DNA from 4 places in the Enterococcus sp. UD-01 genome. Region 3 is predicted to be linked to each of the others. Evidence: a T-box and tRNA genes for the amino acid it is inferred to sense, from the RefSeq annotation. Region 3 holds a T-box; the other regions hold tRNA genes.
What was found. The T-box of region 3 lies ahead of argS (arginine--tRNA ligase). A T-box ahead of a tRNA ligase gene usually reads a tRNA of that ligase, here a tRNA-Arg.
Positions count from the first base shown of each region.

Region 1: it has a tRNA-Arg gene. The T-box ahead of argS (arginine--tRNA ligase) is inferred to sense a tRNA for this amino acid. The anticodon was not compared.
Region 2: it has a tRNA-Arg gene. The T-box ahead of argS (arginine--tRNA ligase) is inferred to sense a tRNA for this amino acid. The anticodon was not compared.
Region 4: it has a tRNA-Arg gene. The T-box ahead of argS (arginine--tRNA ligase) is inferred to sense a tRNA for this amino acid. The anticodon was not compared.

Region 1 covers NZ_JBIYEU010000018.1:22,228-30,007, reverse strand. The annotation lists tRNA gene ABH902_RS13265 (tRNA-Thr) at 195-267, shown strand; gene rpoN (RNA polymerase factor sigma-54) at 519-1,838, opposite strand; tRNA gene ABH902_RS13255 (tRNA-Arg) at 1,898-1,969, shown strand; gene ABH902_RS13250 (hypothetical protein) at 2,322-3,371, opposite strand; gene lacD (tagatose-bisphosphate aldolase) at 3,803-4,759, opposite strand; gene ABH902_RS13240 (galactitol-1-phosphate 5-dehydrogenase) at 4,765-5,808, opposite strand; gene ABH902_RS13235 (PTS galactitol transporter subunit IIC) at 5,823-7,169, opposite strand; gene gatB (PTS galactitol transporter subunit IIB) at 7,185-7,463, opposite strand; gene ABH902_RS13225 (PTS sugar transporter subunit IIA) at 7,486-7,780, opposite strand, start outside.
Region 2 covers NZ_JBIYEU010000004.1:24,834-32,613, forward strand. The annotation lists gene ABH902_RS04975 (hypothetical protein) at 1-187, opposite strand, end outside; gene ABH902_RS04980 (gamma-glutamyl-gamma-aminobutyrate hydrolase family protein) at 228-977, opposite strand; gene ABH902_RS04985 (transposase) at 1,845-2,258, opposite strand; gene ABH902_RS04990 (transposase) at 2,291-2,518, opposite strand; gene ABH902_RS04995 (hypothetical protein) at 2,760-2,957, shown strand; gene rpmA (50S ribosomal protein L27) at 3,311-3,598, opposite strand; gene ABH902_RS05005 (ribosomal-processing cysteine protease Prp) at 3,611-3,955, opposite strand; gene rplU (50S ribosomal protein L21) at 3,990-4,298, opposite strand; ribosomal protein L21 leader region at 4,318-4,393, opposite strand; tRNA gene ABH902_RS05015 (tRNA-Arg) at 4,563-4,636, shown strand; gene ABH902_RS05020 (ABC transporter ATP-binding protein) at 4,717-6,606, opposite strand; gene ABH902_RS05025 (ABC transporter ATP-binding protein) at 6,599-7,780, opposite strand, start outside.
Region 3 covers NZ_JBIYEU010000001.1:456,352-464,131, reverse strand. The annotation lists gene tadA (tRNA adenosine(34) deaminase TadA) at 1-138, shown strand, start outside; RNA gene ffs (signal recognition particle sRNA small type) at 179-263, shown strand; gene ABH902_RS02265 (penicillin-binding transpeptidase domain-containing protein) at 509-2,554, shown strand; gene tsaB (tRNA (adenosine(37)-N6)-threonylcarbamoyltransferase complex dimerization subunit type 1 TsaB) at 2,677-3,396, shown strand; gene rimI (ribosomal protein S18-alanine N-acetyltransferase) at 3,380-3,946, shown strand; gene rimI (ribosomal protein S18-alanine N-acetyltransferase) at 3,930-4,394, shown strand; gene tsaD (tRNA (adenosine(37)-N6)-threonylcarbamoyltransferase complex transferase subunit TsaD) at 4,391-5,428, shown strand; T-box leader at 5,484-5,685, shown strand; gene argS (arginine--tRNA ligase) at 5,771-7,462, shown strand; gene ABH902_RS02235 (HD domain-containing protein) at 7,743-7,780, shown strand, end outside.
Region 4 covers NZ_JBIYEU010000008.1:52,264-60,043, reverse strand. The annotation lists gene ABH902_RS08755 (uracil-DNA glycosylase) at 1-395, shown strand, start outside; gene ABH902_RS08750 (hypothetical protein) at 597-1,448, opposite strand; gene ABH902_RS08745 (acyltransferase) at 1,830-2,912, shown strand; tRNA gene ABH902_RS08740 (tRNA-Arg) at 3,002-3,075, opposite strand; gene ABH902_RS08735 (DUF3284 domain-containing protein) at 3,272-3,685, opposite strand; gene ABH902_RS08730 (DUF3188 domain-containing protein) at 3,685-3,882, opposite strand; gene ABH902_RS08725 (hypothetical protein) at 3,904-4,122, opposite strand; gene ABH902_RS08720 (PTS sugar transporter subunit IIC) at 4,197-5,651, opposite strand; gene ABH902_RS08715 (PTS lactose/cellobiose transporter subunit IIA) at 5,775-6,095, opposite strand; gene ABH902_RS08710 (PTS sugar transporter subunit IIB) at 6,120-6,440, opposite strand; gene ABH902_RS08705 (PTS sugar transporter subunit IIC) at 6,732-7,780, opposite strand, start outside.

The sequences.
Region 1 (7,780 bases), on a different contig from region 3:
TTCTCTCATTGGCGCCGTGCGTGGTCTTTTTCTAATTGTTTGTCTTTATCGTGTCTGTACCTACTTTGCTTTTGTTATTTTATTTTCGTTGCTGTCCATTTACCCGCTTTAATTTTTGAATCGTATTTTTGCACGAAAAGTTGTTGACAAATTTTCAGTTCTACGGTAATCTGTATTTTGTGCGATAGATCTATGCCGCTTTAGCTCAGTTGGTAGAGCGCAACCATGGTAAGGTTGAGGTCGACGGTTCAAGCCCGTCAAGTGGCTTCTGTTAAGGAGGTTGAGCCAAAAGTCGTTTAGATTCGAGCAATTGGAGTAAAATCCGACCAATATGTTTTTTATATTGATCGGATTTTATAAAATTGCCGAAGAACCTGACTTTGGGTCACCGTTTATTCGTAAATAGTGGGCGTGACAAAACTGTTTTTTAGTTTTGTCACGCCCACTATTTGTTGCTGTTGATTTCCTGCTTATTAAAATAAACTCGTCCAACAAACCATTTGTCAGACGAGTTTACGTTATTGATCGTAACGTTTGCGTTTAGAAGAGGATGGAATGCCTAAAGCTTCACGATATTTGGTCACCGTGCGCCGCGAAATAGTAATCTCTTTTTCCTGTAGTAGGTCTACAATTTTTTGATCAGACAACGGCTTGGCTTTGTTTTCATTATCGATTAAGGCTTGCAAGGCTTTTTTTACGCTGTCCGTAGAGGTCTCTTCGCCAGTATTATTAGTTAGTCCATGAGAAAAGAAGGTTCTTAACTCAAAAACACCAAAATCAGCAGCCAAATATTTACCATTTACTGCCCGGCTGACTGTGGATTCATGAATGTTCAGGGTATCAGCGATTTCCTTCAAGGTCATTGGCTTTAACGGACGATCTTCTTTAAGAAAAAAGTCCTGCTGTCTTTTTACAATTTCACTGCCAACTCTTAAAATCGTATCTCCTCTTTGGGCAATCGTTCTTTCCAGCCATTCAAATTCATTTTTCTTTTCTTGGATATACTTTTGAACTTCGGCATCCTCTGTCGCTTCCATTCGTTCAAAATAGTCCTGCTGAAACTGTATTTTTGGTGTCCCAGTTTTATTGGACGTGACAATCAACTGGTTATTCTTTACTTTGATAGTTAAATCAGGACGAATATATAAACCAGCGGTCGATTCAAAAATACTGCCTGGAGCCGGCGTCAAGGTTTGAATGTAATCAAAAATCACTTGAATTTCTGCTAGTTCCACGTTAAATTTTTTCGCTATCAGAGCCCATTTACGTTCGGCTAAATGCGTGAATTCTTCTTCAACGACAATATAAGCTAATTCAGGCGCCGCATCATCTCGCTCAATCTGCAAAAGCAGACATTCCCGCAAATCGCGTGCACCAACACCAGCCGGATCTAGTTGTTGAATTAAGGTCAAGGCGTCAAGCATTTCAATCGATTTGGCTCCTGTTTTAGCAGCGGCCTCCTGTAAATCAATCATCAAATAACCGTTTAAATCAATGTATTCCACTAAAAATAAAACCAATGTTCGAAGATACGTATCCCGATAATTTAAATGAATCTGATCAATTAAATATTCAAACAACGATGTATGATTATCAGGAATTTGATTGAGATAATTATTTTCTTCGCCGGTGTACGTTCTTGAACTTGCCGTTGAAAAATCATTACTGCTTTCCGTTTGAATGTCGATTAAAGGATTCTCCAGTGATTTTGTTTCTATATAAGAATAAAGCTCTTCTGTGTTATATTGTAAAATTTGAATAGACTGCTGCAGCTGTTGTGTCATGGCTAACTTTTGAACTTGCTTTTGCTGTTGAGATAAATGTTGTTCAAATTTCATTATTTTTACTCTTCCTCTTGTATTTTTTCGAATTATCAGCTAAACTAGTATTCGTGCTTGCGTCCTTAGTGTAGTGGATATCACGTAAGATTCCGGTTCTTGAGACGGGGGTTCGATTCCCTCAGGACGCGTTATTTATAAAATCACTGAAATCAATACTTGCAGACACTTTTACTTGGCGTAAAGGTGTTTTTTTGTTTTAACAATGCATTTTGAAACAAGGAATTCATTATTTAAAAAATCAAAATAAAAATTTGCAGCATAATCCTTTAACTTTTTAAACGCTTGATACCGACCAATCAGTCAGCCAACGAAAGCGAAGATCCGCTCCTGACAAAAGCTATTTTAATTTGCTGTTTAATACTGTCTTTATTGTATCCTATAAATAAAGCAATTTCTATATTAAATTAAGAAGCTGTTAGGAAGGTTTTCCCTCACTAACAACTTCTTGTTTAAACTACTTATTTTATTTTTTTATATCCGTTACATTTTGATTTCTCTCTCAGGATTTTTCACTAAATTTGCTCCCCATAAGCCGGCTAATGAAGTGATAATTAAACCGATAATCATCGCAACAAAGCCCCAGATAGAAGCCTTAGCAGTCGCATCAGCTGCATCATCAGCCGCTTTTCTAGCATCGTCAATAGTTTCTTTTAAATCATCTTTCGCTTGTTCCAAGTTCGTACGAGCTGTATCAATTTGTTTTTGAGCTTCATCAGTGGCTGTTTTTAAGCCATTATAAATATTATCCGTCGCTTGTTGAGCTTCTTCTTGAGACAAGTCGCTATTTTTAGCAACGGCGTTTGCAATCGCATCCCTATCAACAGAGTCTCCAATTTTTTTGGCTTGATCCTGTAAAGAGTTTGCAGTATCATCAAAAACTTTATCTGCATTATCAGGATCTTTAGCAATTTCTTTACCGGCTTCTTTAATTTTATCCGTAGCCTCATTCATTTGATCTTTTAAATAATCTGGCTGCAGCTCTGGTACATCCGTATCTTTTAAATACTTGTTTACATTTCCCTGCAATTCTTGGGTATTCACTGTCCCTATTTCATCTGTAACTTTATCAAAGCCTTTTGAAATAGCATCTCCAGTTGTCGAAGCAACCGCACCCACACCATTTCCCACGCCGGAAGCGATATTGCCTAAAAGTGAACCTACGGCTGAAAAAGTGCTGATAGCTGTATAACTAACCAACAGCATTACGACTAACATACTGGTAGCCCAAGTTAAGAAGCCGTGCAGCAAGCCAATTCTTCTAGCTGCCACACCAGCCACAAACCCAGCTGCCATAAGTGAAAGCACCACTGTAACAATTGTCCAAATAATCAAACCAGTTCCGACGCCTTCTAAAGGATTATTTGAAGTGGGTTCAAGTGTTCCGAAGCCAATTGCAGAACCTATAAGACCAAGTGTCATAAAAATAGCTAAAAACGTAATTACTCCTGCAAAAATAGAGCCCCAAGAAATATTAACACCTGCCTCGCCATCGGTAAAATAGGTTCTAAAACCTGTTTTTCTTTGTTCCATTTCATTCATCCTCCTAATCTTTGGTTACTTTTAGTATAGAAGCGGTTATTTTTTTATACAAATATTTTGATTTAAAAGGATTCTATGACTTACGTTTTATTATTTAATAAAAAAGCAACTGCAATTGTCTGAAGCAGCTCATTCATGAATCAATGAAAAAATAACGAGTTCTTATTGCATTTGCGTTAACTCTGCTGGCCGTTCAAAATATTTTTACATAAACCAAAACGTGGGCGAAACAAAACTAAAAAAACAGTCTTGTCCCGCCCACTACTTACGAATAAACGGTGGTCAAAAGTCAGGTTCTTCGGCAATTTCATAAAAGACGATCAATATAAAAAGCCTATTGGTCGGCTTTTACTCCAATTGCTCGAACCTAAACGACTTTTGGCTCAACCTCGCAGTTATTTACTTCCCCAGTTTTACATTTTTTATAGTTTAATTGGCGTTGCCGTTTCAGCTAATACATCATTTAGTTGCGCGACGTTTTCTTTTCCTTGCGCGCGCAGCCATTTAAGCGCAGCATCTTTTCCTTCTTTAATGTAGATGCCAACACCTTCAGCCCAGGTTGCTCGGCCGCAAAGAACACCATTAAAAGTCGAGCCGGCTTCTTTAGCGAAGCGCAGAGTATCGCGGAAAAGCTCTGCTGAAACCCCTGCACTTAGGAAAATAAAAGGCAGCGCGGTAGCTTGAGATTGTTCGACAAAGTATTGTGCCGCTTCTTCTTGAGAATAGACCGCTTGACCTTGAGCATAGCCGGCTACAAAATTCATATTCACGGGAACTTCTACTTTTAAAACATCCACATGGTACTTTTCATCAGAAAAAATTCTCATCATATCATTGACTTTATGGGGTTTGCGTTTGGCATATTCTGCACTGTTGGCAGCTAAACCCGCTGCATCGTAAGAAACCAACTCTAAAAAGAACGGCATTTCTTCTGCTAGACATTCAGCGCCTAATCGTTCAATAAAGGCATGTTTTTGCTCATTAATTGCCTCTTCTTCGTCAATATCATAATAAAGTAAGAATTTACAGGCATCTGCTCCGGCTGCTTTCAAGCGGTGAACAGACCATTCATTTAAAATATCAGGTAATCTTCCAGGAACAGTTGCATCATATCCCGTTTTCTCGTATGCTAGTAACAAGCCACTGGCTGGATCGTTCTGTTTGGCCGCAGGTAATCCGTATTCGGGGTCTAGTAATATGGAAGATGTGTAGGGTGTTAATTCCTTTGAAACTAAGGTTTTAAATTCTATTATATCTTCCGCAGTGGCTTTTTCTTTAAATTGCCCCATCATTTTTTCCATGGCGCCGCGCTGATCAATCGCTAACGCTGCGATGATACCAGCTTCATTCAACATTCGTTTTAAGCGTGCTTTGTGCATGTCGCTCACTGTTCTTCCCCTCCAATTTCATATAATACCTTCACTTCTTTTGAATTCTTTTCACGCATTTTTTCAAAGGGCAGAGCTTGATCTTCTAAAGAATAGATGCCAGTAATTAATGGTCGGGTATCAATTTCACCTTTTGCTAAATAATTTAACGCTGCATGCCATTCAAATCCCGGAAAAGGTGCAGAATAAGACATCCAGGAACCGGTCAATTCTAATTCCCGACGTAAAATCAACTCAAACTCCTCTGCTTCAAATTGTACAGGATGAGTAGAAGTACCGACAAAGACTACTTTTGCTTTGCGCGCCGCGTATTTTACCGCTTGTACCTGTGTTATGTGATTGCCTGCTGTTTCAAAAACAATGGTTCCCAGCCCATGTTCTTCGAAATACGTATCTAAATTAGTTTTCAAAGGATTGACCACCAAATCTGCACCAATTTTTTGAGCCAACTTTAATTTTTGCTCATTTAAGTCAACCACGATAATTTCACCTACGCCTCTAGCACGCAACGCAAGCACTGTCATTAAACCGATTGTTCCCGCTCCCAAAACAACTGCTTTATCTCCGGCTTTTGTACGGATGCGTTCAACACCATGAATAGCTACAGTCAAAGGCTCAATTGTCGCTGCAATTTTTAAATCTAACGTTTTTGGTACCACCAAACAATTTTCAGCCGGCGCAATCACATATTCCGCCATTGCTCCTTGCTGTCTTGAGCCAATAAAACTATAATGCAAACATAATTGTGGATGACCGCTTCGACATTGTTCACATTCATTACATGGAACGAGTGGAGCAACCGCTACTCTTGTCCCTTTTGCTAAATCCACTGCATCACCCGTTTCAACAACAATTCCTGAAAATTCATGACCCAGCACTTGAGGAAATTGATGAACACCACCGTCAAAATAACGAGGCAAATCCGACCCGCAAACACCTACGTATGCCACCTTGATTAATACTTCGCCTTTTTTAGGTGATGGTTTAGCAATCTCTTGCAATTCAAACGCTGCTACATCTGTTACCGTTAAAGCTTTCACTTGCTCTCACCTTCCTAAGCTTCTTTTGATTCAACATATAATTTTCCTTGTTTATATTTTGTATACGTGTAAGCAACACAAAAACCATAAAGTACGAGGATTACAAAAAAGCCAAGCCCCATTTCCAACGTAATTCCCTTAGACAATAGATAAGTAATCGGAGAACCTGCCTGGTCCATAGAAGAAATTTGTTCTCCTGCTTTTGTCAAGCCGACTTGTTGACCCAGCGCTTGTTGAATCGGCGCCATTTGATTTGAAATCCATAATGTCATCGTCATAATAGCGGTACCTGAAAATAATACGCGGAAAATATTGCCTTTGTGTACTCCTACGGCAATGGCTACGAAAAAGCCGATAGTTGCCAAATCACCGAACGGAAGAATATTATTACCCGGCAAAACTACTGCAATTAAGATGGTTAATGGAACAAATAGCATAGAAGAAGCTACCACTGCTGGATCTCCCAGCATTAACGCACAATCTAAACCAATCCGAAAATCACTTCCTGAAAAATGTTTATCCAACATTGTACGAGCCGCTTCGGAAATAGGAATGAGTCCTTCCATAATCAGCTTAACGACCATCGGCATTAAAACCATTACCCCAGCCATTTGTACCGCTAAAGTTGCCGCTTGGCCAATAGAATATTTTGCTAATAAACCAATGACAAACCCTAAGATAGCTCCAACGACAGTCGGCTGACCGAAAACACCTAAACGTTCTTCAATTCGATCCGGCGTTAAGGTTACTTTCTTTAAGCCGGGAATTTTTTCTATCAAATCATCAATCGGTTTTGCAATACCCCCCATATAGGCCGAAGTACCGTGAGGCATCGCAATTCCTTCTAACCCAAAGTATTCATCCGTAACGGGAGTAAAAATATCTCCCAGCTTATAAATAATTGCTGCGTGAATGACAATCCCTACGATTGCCCAAACATAGCTTCCTGTCGCTACTTGAATCATGGCTCCTGTAAAAGCAATGTGCCAAATATTCCAAATATCAACATTGACCACTTTTGTCAGTTTCGTCGCCAACATTAAAATATTCACTCCGATTGCAATTGGTATCGCAATCAAGCCCATGTTTGAGGCCCATGCCATAGGCGCGGTGCCCGGCCAGCCTAAGTCAATAACATTCAAGCCTAAATTGTAATTATCAGCCATTGATTTAGCCGCATCACCCAAATTTTCCGTCATTAAACTAATAACCAAATTAATTCCGACAAAACCAATTCCAACTGTCAAACCAGAACGAAGCGATTTTCCAATACCTTGTTTTAACAAAACACCGATAATAAAAATGATTAACGGCAACATGACTGTCGGACCTAAATCAACAATATATTGAATAACTCCCATTAAAAACCCCTCCTCCTATTTTAAGGCATCTAAAATTTGTTGCTCCAGCTTTTCAATACCAATCCCTGAAATAAAGGCTACACCGTGAAGGATTGGTACACCATAATCTTTTTTCACTTTGGCCGTTGTAACGATTAAATCTGCTCCATCCTTTTCTGTATCTAATTCGGTAATCCTAGTTTGCTTTACTTCTGCATCAATGCCATTGGTTTTTAACAGCTCTCTGATACGGTTAGCCGCTACAGTAGAAGTTGCTATAGCACCGCCACAAGCAACAATAATACGTTTTTTCATCATTATTCCTCCTCAACTATTTTTACAAATACAGATTTACAGCACGTTCAAATTCTTCTAAGTTTTTAGCACCTAAAGATTTCGCCACCAATTCGCCCCCTTGAATTTTTTCAATGAGGTTTTGCAATTGAGCCAGATGCGTCTCACCTTCACTAAGCACTAACATAAAAAATACTCTTGGCCGAACAATGTCCTCTTCGTCACCTCCCATCTCATTAAAAACAATTTCTTGCTGATTAACGATACATAAAATTGTATCTTTTTTTACAAACGTACCGTCTGTATGCGGTATTGCAACAGGTGGTACAGTTGGTAAC
Region 2 (7,780 bases), on a different contig from region 3:
GAATTATCTGCATTCGTTCTCCTGTAGTACCAGATGTTGAAGCATACTCAACATCATTATTATGTATTGCCTCTGACAGTTTTTTAGATTTAAAATTATCTGGAAAGTTACTTATTATGTCTTTTTTGTGAGTTATAAAATCCATACCTCTTTTTTTATATATTGGTAATTCAAAAATCTCCTCCATTAATTACCTACCCCCTAATTTTTTCTTATAATTTAAGTTTTTAATCAATTATTTCGAGCTTCTTAATTTTCTTCGATAATAATATAAACTCTTTAAAAATATTTTTATACAGTGGATAATTTTTCAAAATCTTCTCACAGTGACCTTGTATTCCTAAAATAAATTTTTGATTATTACAACACTCAATCCCTTCAATAATATTATCTAAAGCTCTTGCCGAAACTTGTAATCCATCACCAAGCTTTCCAATGGCTTGATGGTGGACAGAAGAAATCTGATACTCTTTTCTCCCAAGTAACTTAAATAATTTTGATTTTTCATCAATTATAATTTCGTGATAATTAATCCATCCATCTTCTTCAATTTGATGATTAATACTACTATTTTGCAAATTTTGCTTCAAATCTCCACCTTCTGCTACATTAATTATTTGCATGCCCCTGCATATTCCTAATATTGGTTTAGCTTCTTGTTTCATTAAGTGGTATAAAGAAATTTCTAACATATCTCGTTTGACATCTGGCTTCAAAAGACTTAGATTCTCATAAAGTTGCTCTGATTTGTTATGTTGTCCATAATTGTTAGGACAAATATCTTGCCCACCAATTAAAAGTAGACCATCAAAATCTGCTATTAATCCCTCAAGTTCTTCTGTAGATAGTTTAACTATAGGTAAAATGATTGGAATTGCTCCAAGTTCAAATAAAATTTTGTAATATTCTTGATTAACTCGACATTCTATTTTTCTTTCCTTTTGTTCAGTGCCCACAATTAAAATTTTTGGTTTCATATGTATTTCTCCTTTATATAAGAAATTCTATTACACTTAAATTAAATAAAAAAGGTACAAATATTAATATATACTTACCCTTTAAAATTTTCCGTTAGATTCTTTCTTATCTAGAGAATAAAGTTAAACAAGTTAACAATAAGAATTTACTCTATACATATTTTTCTAAGTGAGACTTAACTATATATAGATTGTTAGCATTTAGTAGTTAGTGAAAAGCAAAATGGCTGATTCAATCTAGTAACTCTTCATGGTAATCTTTAAAAAATAAAAAAATGATTATCTGAGGGCATCACAAAGTTGACGTAGTGAAAACTACGAAAAAATTTAGCTATTCAGTTAAGAGGTTCAAGCAATTCGTTTTAAGGTTTTAAGTTTGCGATAGGACTGGCTGTTATTTGAGTTTATAGCAGCAATAGCAATTGATAAAAGAGAAATATGAGTGAGGGTAGTCAAATTCCTAACGGAATTTATATTTTTTACCCACATACGCTCTTGTCCAGCATTTTTAAAGCGAGCATTGTATCATTCGCATTCTGTACGTAAAGAGTAGTTTTGTTTGAATGTTTTACGCGTTCGATCAATAGATAGTCTTAAGTCATCAGGAATCTTTTGATATTTTGTACAGCCACGATTTTTCTTCCCATTTAGGAAGTTCTTATGGTTACAAGGACAATGACCAACATTAGATCATTTAAACGGGCAACAAAATTTTTGTCGAGTACGACCAGCATCTGAAAATTTTCCATCTCGATGCATAGCTAAACCAGCTTCACAAATGGGACTTCCCTTAGGTAATGTTTTAACTGTTTTAGTTCTTCGTTTGTTTAGTGGGATAAAACATTCCCCGTTATAAAGATGTGCGACTTAGTTATAAATCGCTTTCGTATCGTATCCTTTATCGGCTAAAAAAGAGCATTCAGTAATGGGTAAAAAAGAATGAGTATCCGCAAGGATACTAAGTGCAACGGTTGAGTCGGCAACATTTGCGGTAGTTGTCAATTCAGCGATTGGAAGTCCAGAGATACAATCAACCAATACATGATTTTTATATCCCCAATAAAAGTTGTATTTTCGTACATTTATCTGGTTTGAAGCAGAATGAACACCGATTTTACAATCAGAATCATTGGTTGGGACAGTTTCCTTCTTGAATTTATCACGGGAAAAAGATTTGGGATTATTAAGAGTTGTATTCGCAGAAATTGGCGTAGAGTCTAAACCGATAAAAGAAGTATCAATAATGCCTTTATCTGCAAGTATGAGTACTTGATCCTGCATAAGGTCGGATAGAATTGTATGCTCTAAATTTTTTAGGAATCTGTCGAATGACCAGTAAGAAGGTAAGGTCTGGCAATATCAAATCCGCAATAATGAGCAATCAACAGATTATTATTCAAATGATCTAGAAGTTCAGTAATCATAGGAAAACCTTCAGTTTTCATGACAATAAAAGCACAAATCATCACATGAGCGGAGTAGCCTTTACGACCAGTTTTAGGATATTCATCAATTGTTGATAAATCTAAATTTAGAAACAATTGATCATAAAATCGAGCGACAGGCTGCGAAGTAAAAAGAGATATATCTTCAAAAATTTCTTGACGGTAGATACTAATCAGCTCCTTATAGTTTTTGGCAAAATTATTTTATCACTTGGAGCTGATTGTTTCTATAAATTGGAGTGATAAAGGGAGTAGTCATATCCCTGAAACGTGTATGAATAATGGGTTTTAGACGTTTTGCACATGGCTATTTAGTGGTATTCATGGAGGTGAAGCTTTGGCATTAACTTGGGAAAACAGGAATTTTGAAAAAGGATTGTTAACAATCAATAAACCATCATCACTAACTAGAAATGGTTATTCTGTCTTACCTCTCAAGATAGAATCTTCTTATAGAGTAGTTTCTATTGATGCTAAAACATGTAAAATTTTAAAACACTGCAATTTAAATAAAAAGAATTTTTTTCTAAGCTAACACAAAAAAAAGAATATCATATTTTTAGATTACAGAGATGATTACTCATAATGTTAAGCAGTTTATCAGCACTACTCTAGATTATCAGCTTTTTTACAGGTATGTATACTTCTATGCTTTGTGAAGTAAGTGTACTTATGAAAGAAATACAAACGAGATTGCGTCAAGCTAGTCTAGGAAGATCAAAATCGATCTACTCATTTTTAAACAGTAAATAAAGAATATCTTAGTTAAAAAAACAACTATATTTTCTAATTTATAAACTTAAATCAAGGTCAAACACTCTATTCACTCAAATCACAAAAAAAGCTCTATCCTTTGTTATTCAAAGGATAGAGCTTTTAATTCAAAAATTATTGAGCGACTGGATAAACAGACACTTGCTTTTTGTCGCGGCCTTTACGTTCGAAACGTACTACGCCGTCTACTTTTGCAAATAAAGTGTCGTCTCCGCCGATACCTACGTTTGTTCCTGGGTAAATCTTAGTACCGCGTTGGCGATATAAAATTGATCCACCAGTTACAGTTTGGCCGTCAGCACTCTTAGCACCTAAGCGTTTAGATTCTGAATCACGACCATTGGAAGTAGAACCCCCACCTTTTTTATGGGCGAATAATTGTAAATTCATGTTTAGTAACATCGTCTGCACCTCCTATTTTTCATTGATAGTTTTCACTTGGATAAATTCATTATGTTCTTGCTCAACTGCTTGTAAACCTAATAATAGATTTTCCAAGAGAATTTGGGCAATGTTGGTTTGTTCCTGATTCGTATGCTCAATCATCTCCACATAAAGGTAACCACCTTCAGCTTCGTTGGTTTCTACGATCGGTTCAAAACCTGCTAAAGCGTTAATTCCATTGACAGTGCTGATCGTTAGTGCAGAAACTGCTGCGCAAACGAGATCGCTGCCGTACGGACCTGCTTCAGCGTGCCCTGAGACTTCAAAAGATAGAATTTGTCCTGCATCATTTCGTTTAAAAGAACTTTTAATCATTGATAGGCCTTCTTTCCTATACAACTTAAAAGAATTATGCGTTGATTGCTTCGATCACAACTTTTGTATATGGTTGACGGTGACCTTGTTTACGGTGAGTATGTTTTTTAGGTTTGTATTTGAACGTTACGACTTTCTTTTGTTTGCCGTGTTTTTCAACAGTTCCTTCAACAGTTGCACCTGCAATAGTTGGAGCACCTACTTTTGTAGATTCGCCGCCTACTAAGATAACTTCGTCAAAAACAACTTTTTCGCCTGCTTCTACGTCTAATTTTTCAACGTAAATTGCTTGGCCTACCTCAACTTTTACTTGTTTACCACCAGTTTTGATAATTGCGTACATGCTATAAAGCACCTCCTTCTTCTAGACTTAGACTCGCCATCCCAAGTGATGATTGCTCATACTTACAAACTTGTTCTGTGCGGTTGTAGCTGTGGAGACCACAATTACAACATTAACATCATATCAAAATTAGCGCTTGTCGTCAACGAAAAGTTCATGATTTCCAGTAATAGGGCTGTTTTCAGAAAAAGTTTGTTGTTATTTCTAATTTATGATTGACTTTGTTTTCCATGTTCATTATAATAAATTTTGTTGCGTTAGTATGCGCCAATAGCTCAGCTGGATAGAGCACTCGCCTTCTAAGCGAGCGGTCGGGAGTTCGAATCTCTCTTGGCGTATTCGATTTATCCGTTTTATTAAATAAGAAACAGCAGTCAGTAGATCTTTCTAACGACTGCTGTTTTTTTATTGTACCGTTTTAAGACAATTCAACTTTTCCTGTATATAATTGATAGTACACGCCTTTTTCTTCTAATAGATCCTCATGATTGCCGCGTTCAATAATTCTACCGTGATCCATTACCATAATCGCATCAGAATTTTGAATCGTAGATAAGCGATGGGCAATGACAAATACAGTCCGGCCTTTCATCAGACGATCCATCCCCGCCTGTACATGTTTTTCCGTTCGCGTATCGATGCTTGAGGTTGCTTCGTCTAAAATCATCACAGGAGGATCAGCAATCGCTGCTCTGGCAATTGCCAACAGCTGCCGCTGTCCTTGCGACAAGCCTTCGCCATCGCCGGTAATCACGGTGTCGTACTTCTCGGGTAAATTGTTAATGAAAACCTCCGCATTCGCTAATTTAGCGGCTTGAATGACATCTTCATCGGAAGCATCTAGCTTTCCGTAGCGAATATTTTCACGTATAGTTCCAGTAAATAAATGAGTATCCTGTAAAACAATTCCCAATGATCGTCTTAACGAGCTTTTTTGGATTTTCTTCACGTTGATGCCATCGTAACGAATTTTGCCTTCTTGAATATCGTAAAAGCGATTAATCAAATTCGTAATGGTTGTTTTCCCGGCACCGGTTGCACCTACAAAGGCGACTTTTTGTCCCGGCTCTGCATAAAGATTGATGTCTTTTAAGACTTTGTTTTTAGGATCGTAGCCAAACGAAACATCTTCAAAACGCACATCGCCAGTCAGTTCGGTATAAGAAACCGTTCCGTCCTCGTGAGGATGCTTCCAAGCCCAGAGTCCAGTTCGTGCTTCACTTTCCACCAATTGGTCGCCTTGCCGAATAACGTTTACCAACGTCACGTAGCCATCGTCAACTTCCGGCTTTTCATCGATCAATTGGAAAATCCGCTCTGCACCAGCTAAAGCCATAATTACGAAATTAATTTGTTGGGAAACCTGACTGATCGGCATGTTTAAAGAGCGACTTAATTGAAGAAAGGAAGCAATCATCCCAATCGTCATGCCTGAAATGCCATAGACAGAAAAGATTCCACCAATAACGGCTAATAAAACATACTGAATATTGAGCAGATTCATCATAATCGGCATTAAACTATTGGCATATTTATTTGCTTGCGTAGCACTTTCCCGCAATTCTTCATTCATTGCAACAAATTGGGAAATCGTCTGCGGCTCATGATTAAAAATCTTCACGACCTTTTGCCCGTGCATCATCTCTTCAATAAAGCCATTTACTTTCCCTAAATCTTGTTGTTGTTTGCCGAAATAGCGACCGCTGCGGCTAGCAATTGCACGAATCGTAACAATCATTAAGCCAACTGAAACAATCACCAGTAAGGTTAATGGCACGCTAATTGAAAACATTGCGATAAACACACTGATAAAGCTAACAAATGCTGCAATCAGGTTAGGAATACTTTGTGAAATCATTTGACGAAGTGTATCCGTGTCATTGGTGAAATGGCTCATAATGTCACCATCGGAATTCCCATCAAAGTAACGTATCGGCAAGGTTTCAAGGTGGGTAAACATTTCATCCCGAATCGATTTTTGCGTTCCTTCACTAATACGAACCATAATTAAATTATAAAACAGGTTTGAAACAATACCGACAGCGTAAATCAACGCCATCGTAGTAATAGCTTTTAATAAGCCTGAAAAATCCGGATTGCTCGTCCCCAGTAAAGGCGTAATATGATCGTCAATCACGACTTGTAAAAATAGTGATCCCCGAACATTCGCAAAGGTGCTTAAAAGAATAAAAATAAGAACTGATACAAGATGGAACTTGTAATTTTTGTACATATAAGAAAATAATCTTTTCAGTGTTCTGATTGGATTTTGGCTTCCGCGAACACCTTTTGTTTGTCCATTACGCATTCTCGTCACCAAATCCTTTCGCTTGAGATTCATAAACTTCCTGATAAATTTGGTTGCTTGCCAGCAACTCGTCGTGCGTACCGATCGCATTAATTCGTCCCTTATCCATTACAATAATTCGATCTGAATCTTGAACGGAAGAAACACGCTGACCGATGATAAAGGTCGTCGTTCCCGGAATTTCCTGACGCATACCTTCACGAATCAAGCGGTCGGTTTTGGTATCTACAGCACTGGTTGAATCATCCAAAATTAAGATTTTCGGCTTTTTCAATAAGGCACGGGCAATACACAAACGCTGCTTTTGACCGCCGGAAACATTATTTCCGCCTTGTGAAATCATGGTATCATATTTATCCGGAAACTCTTGGATAAAGCTGTCTGCCTGTGCGATCTTGCATACACGAATTAAATCCTCATCTGTTGCCTCTTCATTGCCCCAGCGTAAATTTTCTTTGATTGTTCCTGTAAACAAAACATTGTTTTGCAAGACCATACTCACTTGGTCACGCAGCGTTTTAAGGTCGTATTCCCGCACATCTCGTCCGCCAACCTCGACTACGCCTTTGGTTACATCATAAAGCCGGGGAATCAGCTGAACCAACGTAGACTTAGAGCTTCCTGTTCCACCGACAATACCTATCACTTCTCCTGATTTGATTTCCATATCAGCATCCATCAAAGCTAATTTGTCCATATCTTCGGCATAGCTAAAGCTGACATCTTTAAAACGAACAGAACCGTCTGACACTTCATAGACAGGAGCCTCGTTATTTTTCAAATCACTTTCTTCTGATAAAACTGCCGTAATCCGTTCTGCAGAAGTTCGCGCCACAATAACCATCACAAAAACCATAGACAGCATGTTCAAGCTCATCAAAATTTGCATCGTATAGGTAAACATGCTGACTAGCTCACCGGTTGTCAAGCTGCCGCCGACTACAAACTTAGCACCCAGCCATGAAATCAGCAGCATACAGACATAAATCGCAAATTGCAAAATTGGATTATTAAACGCCACAATACTTTGAGCTTTTGAAAAAGTTTTATAAATATCTTGAGAAACTGACTTGAATTTTTGATCCTCATGCTCTTCCCGAACGTATGATTTCACCACACGAATCCCTTGAAGATTTTCTTGAACCACATTATTTAATTTATCATAAATCCGAAA
Region 3 (7,780 bases):
TTGGAGGACGAGCGTTTTAACCATGTGGCTTATGTGGAGGCTGGAATTTTAGCAGAAGAATGCGGCAGACTACTGACTGATTTTTTTAAGAAGCTAAGAGATAAAAAGAAAATTTTAAAAAATCAAAAGAAAGACTAGTCAAGCACATTAAAATAAGGTATACTGAATCTTGCCGAAAGGCTAGGACAATGGTGGGCTTATGAAGCGTGTCAGATCCGGAAGGAAGCAGCACTAAGTAAGTGCCGCCATGTGTCTGATTAAAAAATTGACGTACAAAGGCTGATAAGCCTTTTTTATTTTGGCTAAATTTACCCACGTAAAGGAACAGGCGTAATAGCCTCCCTATTACAAAAGTAAGTAACGAACGATTTGATAAAGGGCGATGAGCTCTTTTTTTGTTTTTTATCACTCATTAGTATTTTCTTTAATTTATTCTTATTTTCATCTATTTCAAAAAAATCTAGGGTATAATAAGAACATACTAATTTTGGGGTTGGAGGAAAGAAGCATGCAAAGAAGTGATAAAAAAACCAATAAAAAATCGAATAAGACACTTATTATAGCAGTCATAGCTATTGTTTTAGTCATTGGTGCAGTGGGCGGATATTATGCGTATGGTCAGTGGCAAACAGCTAAGGAAGTAAAGCAGGCGGAAAAAGCAGCGGATACTTTTTTAAGCGCTATTGAAAAACAAAAATTTGACCAGCTGCCTGATTTGTTAACTGCTGATTCCCTTAAAAAAAATGAATACGAGCAAAAGCAAGTAATTGAAAAATATCAGGCTATCTACAGCGGTATTGAAGCTACAAATATTAAGAGTAGTGCGGTTACTATAAAAAAGACAGAGAAAAATCAGTATCGTCTTACTTACAAATTAACGATGAGTACGCCTTTGGGTCAATTGAAAAATTTGATCTATAAAACAACCATGAAAAAAATAGACAATACGTACAAAATTGACTGGGCTCCTGCGTTGATTTTCCCTGGAATGTCTGGACAAGATAAAGTAGCTCTCAAGGTCGATGAAGCTGTCCGCGGTGAAATCGTTGACCGCAACGGTGAGGGCTTAGCTGTCAACCAAACCTTTGATCAAGTCGGCATTGTACCGGGAAAACTGGGTGAAGGTCAAACAAGAACGGACAATATCAAAGCCTTTAGCGATCAATTCAACGTTTCTGTTGAAGATATTGAAGCAAAGCTAAAACAAAACTGGGTACAGGATGATTCTTTTGTTCCAATTACCATATCCTTTGATGCAGTGACTGACTTGCCACAAGGAGCGGCAGCTCAAGATGCGGTGGTTCGTTATTATCCGTTAAAAGAAGCAGCTGCGCAATTGATTGGCTATGTTGGGAACATTACTGCGGAAGATATTGAAAAAAATCCCGAACTAACCAGCAATGGTGTTATCGGAAAAACTGGTTTAGAACAGGCCTATGACAAGGAGTTGCGCGGACAGGATGGCGGTAGTCTGGTCATTACGGATAAAGATGGAGTGACTAAAAACACCTTGCAGGAAGTTTCTAAAAAGGACGGACAGAAAATTCAACTAACGATTGACAAAAATGTGCAGTCGCAAGCTTTTACTATATTTGCAAATCGTCCGGGTAGTGCTGTTGTTATGAATCCGCAAGATGGTGATTTATTAGCCACAGCCAGCTCACCGTCTTACGATCCAAATAAAATGGCTAATGGTATTTCTCAAAAAGATTATGATGCTTATGCGAATGATAAAAACTTACCGTTTACAGCCCGTTTTGCTACCGGGTATGCGCCAGGTTCAACCTTTAAAACGATTACGGGAGCCATCGGTTTAGATAACGGTACGTTGAAGCCGGATGAAGAAATAGCGATTAATGGTTTGAAGTGGCAAAAAGATGCTTCTTGGGGCGACTACTTCGTTACACGAGTAAAAGAAGCAAGTCCCGTAAATCTTAGAACTGCTTTAGTCAATTCTGATAACATCTATTTTGCACAGCAGACCTTGCGAATGGGTGAAGATACCTTTAGAAAAGGGCTATCAAACTTTATTTTTGGTGAAAAACTTGATTTGCCGATTGCGATGAATCCGGCACAAATTTCAAACGAAGATAAGTTCAATTCGGAAATTCTCTTGGCAGACACAGGGTATGGTCAAGGTCAGCTGTTGATTACGCCGATCCAACAAGCGGCGATGTATAGTGTGTTCCAAAATAGCGGCAAGCTGGTTTATCCGAAAATCGAGTTGAATAAGGAAACAAAAACAAAGGATAATGTCGTCAAAGCTGACTCTGCCAATACAATTGTTACGGATCTTTTAGGTAGCGTGGAAGATCAAGATGGCTATGTTCACAATATGTATAATCCTGATTTTTCTTTAGCTGCTAAAACTGGAACAGCTGAAATCAAGGACAAACAAGATACCGTAGGCAAGGAAAATAGTTTCTTGTTGGCTATGGATCGCAGCAATAATAAATTTTCAGCGATGATCATGGTTGAAGATTCAAGAAAAAATGATACAGCGACAAATATCAGCAAACCGCTGATTGACTATCTAGAAGCGAATTACAAATAATAAAAAATACAGAGGTCAGCTGTAACGCCAGCTTCACCTCTGTATTTTTTATTTTGCTTTTTACGCGGCTGTAAAAATATGCTACAATAAAACGACTATATTATAGAAGGAAAGGGATTCGTGTGCGTATTTTAGCAATAGATACTTCCAACCAAACTTTGACAATTGCTGTGAACGAGGAGCAACGCTTGTTGGGAGAATATACAATAACGGTAAAAAGAAACCACAGTCTAACCTTAATGCCGGCGATTGAACGCCTAATGCAAGAGGTAGGCTTAACACCTAAAGAATTAGATCGGATTGTCGTCGCCCAAGGACCAGGCTCTTATACCGGTTTGAGAATTGGTGTAACCACGGCGAAAACATTAGCCTATACCTTGAATAAAGAGCTTGTTGGTGTTTCAAGTTTAAAAACAGTGGCAGCGAATTGTATCACGATAAATAGCATCATCGTGCCTTTGTTTGATGCTCGCAGAAATAATGTTTATACCGGTGCTTATAAAATGGAAGCTGGCCAGCTGCAAACCATCATTGCAGAGCAGCATATCGCCTTAACAGATTGGTTAAATCAGCTGGCAGACTACGAAAATGTTTTCTTTGTAGGAACGGATGTTGAAAAATTTCAAGAACAAATTCATCATACTTTACCAACCGCAGAAATTAATCGCATCGCCCACTGGCAAATACCTCATGGAGCTGTACTAGCTGAACTGGGAAGTAAGGCAGAGGTTATTGCTGAACCGCATCATTTTCTGCCAAACTATTTGAAACGGGTGGAAGCGGAAGAAAATTGGCTAAAGGAAAATCAGCCTGAGGTAGAAAATTATGTCGAAAAAATTTAAGCTTTTACAGCATCTCACAAAGCTATTTAATAAAAGTAAAAAATACAATGAGAAGAACGTGACCATTTCAAATGAGGATTACTTCGTTCGCTCTGTTGCCAATAGTGATATTAAAGATTTACTAGGAATTGAACGAGAAGTATACAATGGAGAACTGCCGTGGACTAAAACCGCTTTTTTAGTAGAGCTACAGGTTGCTGATCCGCATTTGTATTTGCTGATCCAAAAAGAGCAAAAAACAGTGGGCTTCATTGGCTGTCGGATTTTTGACAAAGAAGCGCATATCACAAATGTAGCTGTGGCAAAGGCTTATCAAGGCAAAGGCATCGGAAGTTTTTTGATCAGAGAAATGAAAGCATTCGCCCAAGCACACCAATGTGACTGTCTATCCTTAGAAGTTAGAATCAGCAATAAAAATGCGCAGCGCGTGTATCGGCAGCTAGGCTTTCAGTCAAGTACTATTAAACCCGAATATTACACTGAGAATAATGAAGATGCTCTTGAAATGATTTTGCCATTAAAAGAAGTGAAAAATGATGTACCTAAGTAAGCGCGATTTTTCACCGGAAACAGCACAAAGGCTTTGGGAAATATGTGAAGAGTCGTATGATCATGGCAGTCTTTGGTCAGCTAGACAGTTTGCAGCGGATATTGAGCAGCGGCTTAGTGAGTATTTTGTTCTAGTTCAAGAAAAGCAGTGGCTTGGTTTTATTGCCTATCATGAAATTTTTGATGAAATAGAAATAAACCATGTTGTCGTAGCGAAGGAACATCAAGGTCAGGGCGTAGGGCAACAGTTGCTGAAACAGGCGGTAGCGCATTGGATACAACAGGGATTTACGCAGGCGTTTCTAGAAGTTCGGGCATCCAATCTTTCCGCAAAAAAATTATATGAAAAAAACGGCTTTGAATTTATTAATTGTCGTAAAAATTATTATAGTCATCCGCAAGAGGATGGGGTCGTAATGTGTTTGAAATTGAAGGACGTGAAAAAATGACTTTGTTTACTAAAGAAAGAAATTTATTATTAGCTATTGAAAGTAGCTGTGATGAAACCAGTGTCGCTGTTATAGAAGACGGCAAGCATATTTTAGCGAATATTGTTGCCTCACAGGTGAAAAGTCATCGACGCTTTGGCGGTGTGGTGCCAGAAGTAGCCAGTCGCCATCACGTAGAAGAAATTACATTATGTATTGATGAGGCGTTAACTGAAGCTGAAGTAATACCGCAAGAGTTGAGCGGTGTAGCTGTAACTTATGGTCCAGGCTTAGTCGGAGCTTTATTGATCGGGATTTCAGCAGCGAAAGCCTTTGCTTGGGCGCATGATTTACCTTTGATACCTGTAAATCATATGGCGGGCCATATTTATGCCGCTAATTTTGTTGAGTCTTTACAGTTTCCTTTGATGGCATTATTGGTTAGTGGAGGACATACCGAATTAGTTTATATGAAAGAAGCCGGCTCCTATGAAATCGTAGGCGAAACAAGAGACGATGCTGCTGGCGAAGCTTATGATAAAGTAGGTCGTGTCTTAGGCTTAAGCTATCCTAGTGGTAAAGAGATTGATGAATTGGCTCATTTAGGAAAAGATACCTATCACTTTCCTCGGGCCATGCTGAAAGAAGAGAATTATGATTTTAGTTTTAGCGGCTTAAAAAGTGCCTTCATCAACACGGTTCACAATGCCCAGCAACGAGATGAAGAGCTATCAACAGAAGATCTAGCTGCTAGCTTCCAAGCGAGTGTTGTAGAGGTTCTAACAGCAAAAACGCTACGTGCATGTAAAGAATTTCCAGTAAAGCAGCTAGTGCTGGCTGGTGGTGTGGCCGCAAACAAAGGCTTGCGGGCAAGCTTAAGTGAACAAATGGCTCAGGAGCTTCCAGAGGTAACTTTCATTGTTCCTCCTCTTCATTTATGCGGCGATAATGCCGCTATGATTGGCGGTGCTGCTTTTGTAGAAGCGCAAAAGGGACATGTGGCTGATTTATCTTTAAATGCAGAACCGGGCTTAAGCTTTGTACCGATGAACTAAGCAAAATAGGACTAGGCACAGTAAAAAAAATTTGCTATAATAAAACAAGTTTAATAATGATTCGATGAAAAAGAGAGTACTTCATTTGCGTTACCACAGCGATTTCGGGAAGGTGCAAGCCGAAAATAACTGGATGAAGGAACCGCACTTTTGAGAATCTGCTTAGGCAGACGGCATCTACCGTTATAGATTAAAGTAGGTTCGTTGCAAATTGACGAACAAAAAGAGTGGTACCGCGGGAAAATCTCGTCTCTGATGCGTAAGCATCAGGGATTTTTTTGTATTTATCCACTAAATGAATACATGGTAAGTAAAACGTTAAAATTAATAGGAGGAACGATGATGAATAACAAAGAAATAGTCGCAAAAGCGATTTTTCAGGCAGTACAGGATGATTTAACCTTGGAGCAAGTCGCGCAGCTATTGGAAAATCCCAAATCTGCGGAGCATGGTGACGTTGCTTTTCCAGCCTTTTCTCTGGCAAAAATTTACCGCAAAGCGCCCCAGCAGATCGCTGCCGATTTAGCTGAAAAAATTGACGGTAAGGATTTTGAAAAAATCGAAGTCGTTGGGCCTTACTTGAATTTCTTTATGAACAAAGCTATGATTACAGAAGCTGTCATTGGGCAAATTGCTAAGGATAAAGGCCATTATGGTGACAGTAATATCGGTGGGCAGGGAAATGTGCCGATCGATATGTCTTCACCAAACATAGCGAAGCCAATTTCAATGGGACATTTACGTTCTACCGTTATTGGGAACTCACTTGCCTATATTTTAGAAAAAATTGGTTATCAACCAATTCGCATTAATCACTTAGGCGACTGGGGGACTCAATTTGGTAAATTGATCGTCGCTTACAAAAAATGGGGCTCAGAAGAAGCAGTCAAAAATGAACCAATTGCTGAACTGTTGCGTCTATATGTTGATTTCCATGAAAAAGCTGAAACTGAACCTGAATTAGAAGAAGAAGCACGCGCGTGGTTTAAAAAGCTGGAAGAAGGCAATCAGGAAGCCACAGAACTATGGCAGTGGTTCCGGACAGAGTCGCTAAAAGAATTCGATAAAATTTATGCGATGCTGGAAATTTCCTTTGATTCTTATAATGGCGAAGCTTTCTATAATGATAAAATGGCAGAAGTCGTAACGATGCTGGAAGAAAAGCATCTACTGACACAAAATGACGGAGCGGAAATCGTTGATTTGTCTGCCTATGATCTAAATCCGGCCTTAATAAAAAAATCTGACGGAGCGACTCTTTATATTACGCGTGATTTGGCTGCTGCCATTTATCGTAAACGGACGTATGATTTTGCACAATCTCTTTATGCCGTCGGTAATGAACAATCCAACCACTTTAAACAGCTTAAAGCGGTCTTAAAAGAACTAGGATTTGATTGGGCAGACGATATGCATCATATACCATTTGGTTTGATTACCCAAGGCGGTAAAAAGCTATCCACCCGAAAAGGAAAAATTGTTTTATTGGAAAAAGTATTAAATGAAGCCGTCGAGCTTGCCAACAAACAAATTATGGAGAAAAATCCTGATTTGCCAAACCGTGAAGAAGTTGCGAAGCAAGTGGGAATCGGTGCGGTTATTTTCCATGATTTGAAAAATGATCGTTTGAATAACTTTGACTTTGTTTTGGATGAAGTCGTTCGTTTTGAAGGAGAAACGGGACCTTACGTGCAGTACACGCATGCTCGGTCAATGAGTATTCTAAGAAAAGCAGATTTCACGATTGATGAAAACAAAGCATATCAATTAAACGATAAAGACAGCTGGGAAGTAGTGAAGTTATTACAAAAATTCCCAGAGGTGGTCCTGCAGGCGGCTGAAAGATATGAGCCTTCTGTTATCGCCAAACATGCTATTCAACTGGCACAAGCATTTAATAAATACTATGCTCATGTTAAAATCTTAGCTGAAGATGAACAAAAAGAAGCGCGTCTGGCTTTAGTCTTTGCCATGGCTACGATTCTTAAAGAGGATTTACGTCTATTGGGCTTACATGCACCTAACGAAATGTAATTAAAAAAAAATCCTTTAGCTAGTTTTTTTGACTGGGTAAAGGATTTTTTTAATAAGCATCTTGTAAAGATAGTCATTTAATATACTAGAAAATACGTTTATAAAGGAAATATTAAAGTTTGTTTACGGAAGTTGAAATTCCTAGTATTTCCAAAAACAAGGTGCTATACTGCATACAAGTCGAAAAATTCTTTGGAAACAGATGTCATTCAAAGAATTTTATCAAAATGCAAAGCAATCATTTAATTATTGCTTACATAAAAAGGTGGAACCAGAATTAATGACGGAAAAATGGCGTGAAGATCAGGAATATATGTC
Region 4 (7,780 bases), on a different contig from region 3:
CTTTTCACATAAAGAAGTACCAAAGTAAAACAGGAATCATCGAAACAAAATATCCCAATCGAACGCCTACACAAAAAGAAGTAACAGCTTTTGCGCCTCTTTTGGACTTTGAGATCGAAACGATTCAGCCTGAAATTTTGGTTCCAATGGGCAATATCGGTTTGCAGCGATTATTAGGAAAAAGCTACACTATTTCTGCGTATCATGGGAAAAGTTTGAACTTACCAATCCTTCATTTTGATTCTATCCAACAAAAATTAATTGCAACGTCCAATCGTTTTACTTTATTTCCTTTGTATCATCCAGCTGCTGTTTTCTATAATCAAACACTTGAAAAAACAATTCAAGAAGATTGGTTAAAGCTAGCTGCATTGATTCAGAATAAAAATTACTAGCAAAGAAGAGATTAAGCCAAATGTCGTTTAGGTTCAAGCAATTGGAGCAAAAAACGAACGATATGTTTTTATATTGATCGAATTTTATGAAATTGCCGCAGAACCTGACTTTTGGCCACCGTTTATTCGTAAGTAGTGGGCGAGACAAAACTGTTTTTTAGTTTTGTCTCGCCCACTACTTTTAGTATGTTTTTTTATTTATTAATAAGGTCCAAATAATTCAGCTGAATAGCCAATCGTTTTCAGCCCTTGGGTAATCCGATACGTTTTAACATAAATTGTTTTACGATATGGATCATTTAATTCTGCATCCACAAATTTCTTTAATGATTTTGTATCCTTAAATAACTTTAGTCCATTTTTTAGATAAGAATTTGGAACACCCAATTTTTTAGGATCTAATTCGCCTGCATAGGTTTTCTTTTCTCTAAATGAAACTTTCGATGAATAATTAACAGTTGTGTAATTCTTTTTAGGTACTAATTTTACTTCAATAGCTTCTAGGCGATAAGCATACTTAGCTGTTCCAGCTGGCAGTCCGCCTTTTTCCCAGCCCATCCAACCGAAGTTTTGCGCATGAACACGGTAAAATACATCATATTTTTTCCCAAGCTCACCTGTCAATTTAATTTGGATTGCTTCTAAACGTTTGGATTGCCCAGAGGTTCCAGAAGTCTGTCCATTCTTTTTCCAACTTTGCCAGCCAATATTTTGGATATGCGTACGATATTGAATGTCGCCTTTATAAGGTGAATTTTGAACTTTCAGCTGAATTGCTTCTAAACGCTTGGATTGCCCAGAGGTTCCGGAAGCTTTCCCGTTCTGTTTCCAACCTTGCCAACCGATTTTTTGAATATGCGTACGATACGTAACTGTTGGTGCCGACGCAGCATAAGGTGTAGCAGCGGCTTCTTCCGTTCCAGAGTCTTGAAGAACACTTTCATCACCAAAACCAGCTTCCGGCGTTACAGAAATTTGTTCTGCTGCATTAGCTGTTGTCCCTAACGTTAATGCTGTAAATGCAAAAACTAAAAATAAACTAACCTTTTTCATTTTCTCACTTTCCTTTCTTAATAACACAATAATTATATAATATGCCCAAGTTGCTTTACAATAGTAAATGCAAAAATATTATCATTTTGAAAATAATTTTTTTAAAAATATGACCAAAAACATACAAAATGATTTTTTTTAATACCAAAACAACATATAGCGGCTCTTTCTGATATTTATATTCCTTTTGTACCGATTTTAAAAAAAATCTTTTAGAGCAATTAATTCTATCCAAACAGCGTATTTAATATTAACGTAATATTACAAAACAAGATGAAAAGCTTTATTTAATCATTATCTTGCTTAAAAAAACCTTAAGTTTCTAATTACATTTGAATATCTATTGTTTTTTATTGAATGTATGTTACATTATAGTTACAAATGTTACAAAAGGAGTTTGAGGGGAAGATGTTGGCGAGGCGTTCTAATATTGAATTGATCAGGATTATCAGTATGCTAATGATTGTTTTTCATCATTATGCAGTACATAGCAAGTGGGTATTTTCTGAAGTATATTCTAATAGGCAGTATTTCATCGAAGTTATCGGAAGTTTCGGAAAAATTGGCGTAATTTTGTTTGTTTTAATTACTGGCTATTTTTTAACAGATTCTACGTGGAAACCTAAGAAATTAAGCAAGTTGTGGGGTTTAGTCACTTTTTATTCACTATCCATCTACTTACTTTTTCTTTTTTTAGGTAAGATTCAATTAAGTAAATACGGATGGGGCTATCTTTTTCCAATCCCCCTATCCCTTTATTGGTTTCCAACGTATTTTTTCTTTTTATATTTATTGCTACCAATGCTTAAAACATTTGTAGCAGCCGTTGATAATAAAAAAATCTTGTCTTCACTGATATTTTTTATTTGTGCTGCTCGACTGTCTGCCGTGTTAAAAAACGTAACAGATTATGGTACTAGTTTTTCACTGGATAAATTATTTTTAATGATCATTTTTGTTCTGATCGGCTATTTAATCAAAGAATACGAAGATCAAATAATAGAAAGACATACAGCATTGCTGCTTATTCTTGGCATTTTTTCATTTGCATTAATCATAGCGGGACCAAAGCTGATAAACAGCTTGAACGATTCCTTTGCTTTGCATTTTTCACATTATTTCCTAGCTGAATTAAACAGCTTGACTGCGTTAGTCTTTTCAGTTTGCCTCTTTATCTTGTTGTTAAAGGTGAACATCCAGAGCCTTCTAGCAAAGCTTTTAGGGTCATGTATGTTTGCAGTGCTCCTAATTCATGATAATCCCATTGTTCGAGATACATTATGGGTTCAAACCTTTAAAAATGCAGAACACTTTTTAGATCCTTGGCCACAATTTATCTTACGTGCAGTAGCTGAGCCATTGCTTGTATTTTTTCTGTGCGTACTTATTGAATTAGCAAGAAAAACAATCCTTAAATTCCTAAGACGCTTTCGTTCAACTGAACTAGCCAAAAATCCCACTTGAAGAGTTGAGTAATACAGCTTACTGAAATTGCATGTTGATCTACTTCAAAAATAAAAAAACTTTAAGCCAACGACTTAAAGTTTTTTTTACGTTCCCGACTGGAATCGAACCAGCGACCTATCGCTTAGGAGGCGATTGCTCTATCCTACTGAGCTACGAGAACATACTCAATTATTTTAAATTTCTTTTAACTATGTGTCAACCTCAAACAAAACATCCAGAGCCACTAGGTTGACTCAATAAAGCAATTTTTTTGATTCCCTGTGACTTTTCATAAAATACTAAGTCAGTATAACGCATTTCACAAATCGTTTATGTTTGCTTGACTGTGCACAAAAAAAGAGTGCTTATCAACACTCTTAATAAGATTCTTCAATCATTTGTAGCATTTTTTTAAATTGACGCTTTTTAAAATACATTAAAATCGTTCCTAAAATAGCATCGTTCATTTTTTGTAAAAAACCAAAGGATTCCATTTTTTCTTGATAATGAATTTCGCAGGATTTCTCATCAATCGGAACAATATCATAAGCTACTGAAAAATCATTTTTAGTTGTGGAGGTTCTAAAGTGGTAAGCAGTGTTATCGACAACCTTTTCGACTTTAATTTTGGCCCGACTGTTTTTAGAAAATGATTTTACATATTCAAAATTGTTCAATTGTTTTTTTGTCAAACTTTTCCCGGTGTGCTTGCGAATATCAAAAAGAACAGAATCAATCACTTTTTCATAAAAGTAAGGCGCCGGAATGTTTAATTTTTTAGTAATTTCCATTATTTCTTCACCTCTTGCTGTTTCTTCTCTTTATTTTCTTCATTTTTCTTTCCTTTGAAAAAGATATAGCCACCGGCCACAACTAAAAAGAAACCAGTTGTCATGCTTAACAAATCATAGGTCATTGTAACAGGATTCAACGTAAATAAAATTATCAAAAAACCAATACTGCACATAAATAAGCCGTTTCTTACCATTTTACATCCATCCAATCTTTTTTAAACTGCCGCTGCTTGGAAAAATAATACGCTGCCCCAAGATTGTTCTTTAATTAATGCTTTCGCTTTGGCCGCCGCTTCCTGTGGCTCACCCGTTACTTCAAAAAATAATTTGATTCCTTGTTTTTTTGAGAACTTGTATGTAAAATCACCGCCGTCATAGCTTTCTAATAACTTCTTGATTTCTTCCTGCTGCATTGCACTTGCAATTGTAATCATTGTTTTTGCTCCTTCACTTATAAAGCCGTTGCTTTCACCTTTAGATGAAAGCAACCTGCTTCATTTTTTATTGTTTATTCAAAATCAGTTGGTTCCATTTTATTCGCTGCAATCACGAAAGGTGTCCAAATAAAGAATGTGACAACCATGCACACTAGCGTAACAATCGGTGCACGCCAGTCAGCTCCTGTCGCTAAGAATGAAAGCAATAGCGGTGGAACAACCCACGTTACTTGTTGAGAAACCGGGGCAACTAAACCGAAGTAGGTTGCCAACCAGCCAATCGTTGTTGCTACTACTGGAGCAACCAAGAACGGTACAAACATAATCGCGTTTAATACGATTGGTAGACCAAACATAATTGGTTCATTAATGTTAAAGATACCAGGTCCTAATGACAATTTACCAACCGTTAGATAGTCTGCTCGTTTAGAGAACAGTAAGATGGCAATAATCAATACAATCGTACCACCTGAACCGCCAAACCAGGCAAAGGCATCAAATGAACCACGAACCCACATATAAGCTTTGCCGTCTTCAATTGCTTTTAAAACGGCTGGTGTACCAGTCAAGCCTTTGTAGCCTTTTTGGAAAATATCAATGTTGATTAATTGCGCTTGGCCCCAAATACCTTCTAAAACAGGCGCTAATACGTTTGGCCCATGAATACCAAAGAACCAGAAGATCTGTACAAAAATTGTAACGATTAGTACTGCACCGATACCTTGAGATAAGCCCAAGAATGGTTCTGCAATATATTTTTGAACAAGATCAATAATTAATTGGCCATCTGCGATTTTACCAACAACAAAATTAATAATTGCAATAACGTATAACGCAATAGTCGCTGGTAAGATCGCAGCGAACGCTTTTGATACTGCTGGCGGAACGGAGTCCGGCATTTTGATTGTGATGTTTGCCAACATTAACTTACAGAAAATGATAACAGAAATTGCACCCATAATCATAACAGTAAAATACGCATTACCATTTAAATGATCCAGTTTCAACCAGCCCCAGCCGCCTGCAGTTAAGCCTTGTGCTGTTGCTGTCCAGCCTGAATCGGCAGAACCGGCATTGATTGTATTAACTAACTCTTTTGGAACAGCTGTTTCTAATGTATTAGAATAAGAAAAAGCGATTCCTTGAATTAATGTAGCAACCCCAACAATACCACCGGCTAAATCATTGACTTTATACGCTCTAGCTAAATTATAGCCCCAAGAAAAGGCAAAAACTAAGCCGGCAATTGCCAACGTACCGTTCCAAACAAATCCATTAATCCCAATAATAACGTTGATAACTGCAAAGATTCCTTTGTCGGCAGCAAGGTTTGCTGCATAATCAGAAAAGAACTGCTGAGGCAAGTCACGAATAATCGCGTTGATCATTACTGCGATTGATCCGGCCATTGTCGCTGGCATCGTGCCGATAAAAGCATCACGTAGTGCGACCAAGTGTTTCTGCGCACCAATTTTGCCAGCCACCGGCAGAATGTACTTTTCCATCCAGGCTGTTAATCCATCCATTTTTTAATTCCCCCTATAAGTATTATTTATTTAAAAAGCGCGTGCTTTTTAAAACACAGGTGATTAAAGTTCCGTTCAAAAAACTTTAATGATTTCTTCCGTTCAAAAAAGAAATAAGTCTACCTATTCATTGCTGATACGACGATACAAATCAATAATTTCTTTCGCCAAATCAGTAAAAGCAATTGAAGTCATCAGATGATCCTGACTGTGAACAGTCAATAACGTAACTTCCATATGATTTCCTTGTGCTTCTTGTGTCAGCATTCCTGTTTGTGCATGGTGCGCCTGTACTAAGGATTCTTCTGCATCAACGATTTTTTGGTCTGCCAATTCGAAGTCGCCTGCCTTAGCTGCGGCAATTGCTTCCATTGCATCGCTTTTCGCATTACCGCCATACATAATCAAGCCCATAACTGCTTCTAAATTTTGTTGGTCTCCCACGATTATTGCTCCGTTCTTGTGTATTTATTTGTCCATTAACGCGATTGCTTGATCCAATACTTTTTCACCATTCATCATGCCGTAGTCTGACATATTAATAACATCCAACGGGATGCCTTTTGGTGCTAGTTTTTGTTCAAATTGTGATTTCATAAATCGAACTTGTGGGCCTAAAAGTAAAACGTTTACATCTTTTGCCTCTAAATTATTGTCCGCATCAGATGCTGACACTGCAAAGATATCGGTATCCATGCCGCGTTCTTCTGCTGCTTTTTGCATTTTTGTTACTAATAAACTTGTACTCATTCCTGCCGAACAAACTAACATAATTGTTTTTTTAGCCACTTTTGCTCACTCCTAAAATTTTATTTGTTTTACATTTTAATATAAAGCAAGAAGCGTGCCAAAAATTTGTATAGACCAAATCCCTTTAAATCAAGGTTTTGGTCTATACATTTTGTGTACACACTAGTAAAAATTCATTACACACATCAATTTGTGTGCGTTTTCTTTGTTGATATAACGGTATTAATCATTTTTACACATTGATGCACTATCTAAAACTTATAGCTATTGCAAATGGTTTTTAGAGCTAAAAAACTCTTCCATGGCTGAGCCGTAGGAAGAGTCTATGATTTATTCTGTTACTTGAGCAGCTTCTTGTTTCAAGAATTGATCTGTTGCTACTTTTACAAATGGTAGGTAAATTAATACAGAAACAATTAGGTTTACTGCGGCAAGCACACCACCGGCAATACTTTTTGTTGCTAAGAATCCGCCGATAATTGGTGGTGTTACCCAAGGTGGCATAAAGGTTGCTCCTGGCACAAGACCGGTAGCTGTCGCTACATAAGCAATGGTAACTAGAACCATTGGTGTAATAATGAATGGAATAAACATGATTGGGTTTAACACAATCGGCAAACCAAACATTACGGGTTCATTAATATTGAAAAGCCCTGGTGCTAAACTTAAGTTAGTAATCACTTTGTAGGGTTTGTTTTTACGACCTACGATAAAGATTGCAATCAATAGACCTAAAGTAGCTCCTGTTCCGCCTAAGTTAACAAATGAATCGAAGAACGGTTTGTTGACAATATACGGAATTTGTTTACCTGCTTCTAGTGCTTTGATATTAGCGTCAATTGCTGGCACATTGATTGTTTGCATCAATGGATCAACCATGTTGGCACCGTGTAATCCGAAGAACCATAAGAACGGTGTAATAAAGGCTAATAATAAAGCTGAAGGGTAGCTGTTCGCTAAGCCCATAAATGGTTTTTGAACTGCTTCATAGAATGAAACAACGATATTGTCAATTCCGAAGCCAAATAAAATAGACGTAATTAAACTAAATAAGCTGATGGTAATCATTGCTGGTAATAATGCCGCAAAAGATTTTGCAACTGCCGGTGGAACGCCATCTGGCATTTTAATTACTAATTTTTCATTACCAACTAATCTTTGGAAAATTTCTCCTGAAATAAGTGCAATAACTAATGCAATAAATAATCCTGTTGCGTCCATACCGCTAAGTCCTCCAACAGCAAAGAATGAAGCGACAGATACAGTTCCTGCTGCAATCCCGTCTTTTCCATAAGATTTAACTAAGTTATAAGCAACTAAAAAGGCAATTAATACTGAAAAGATCGCAAAGGTACCGTTCCAGATATTTCCGCCAAAGC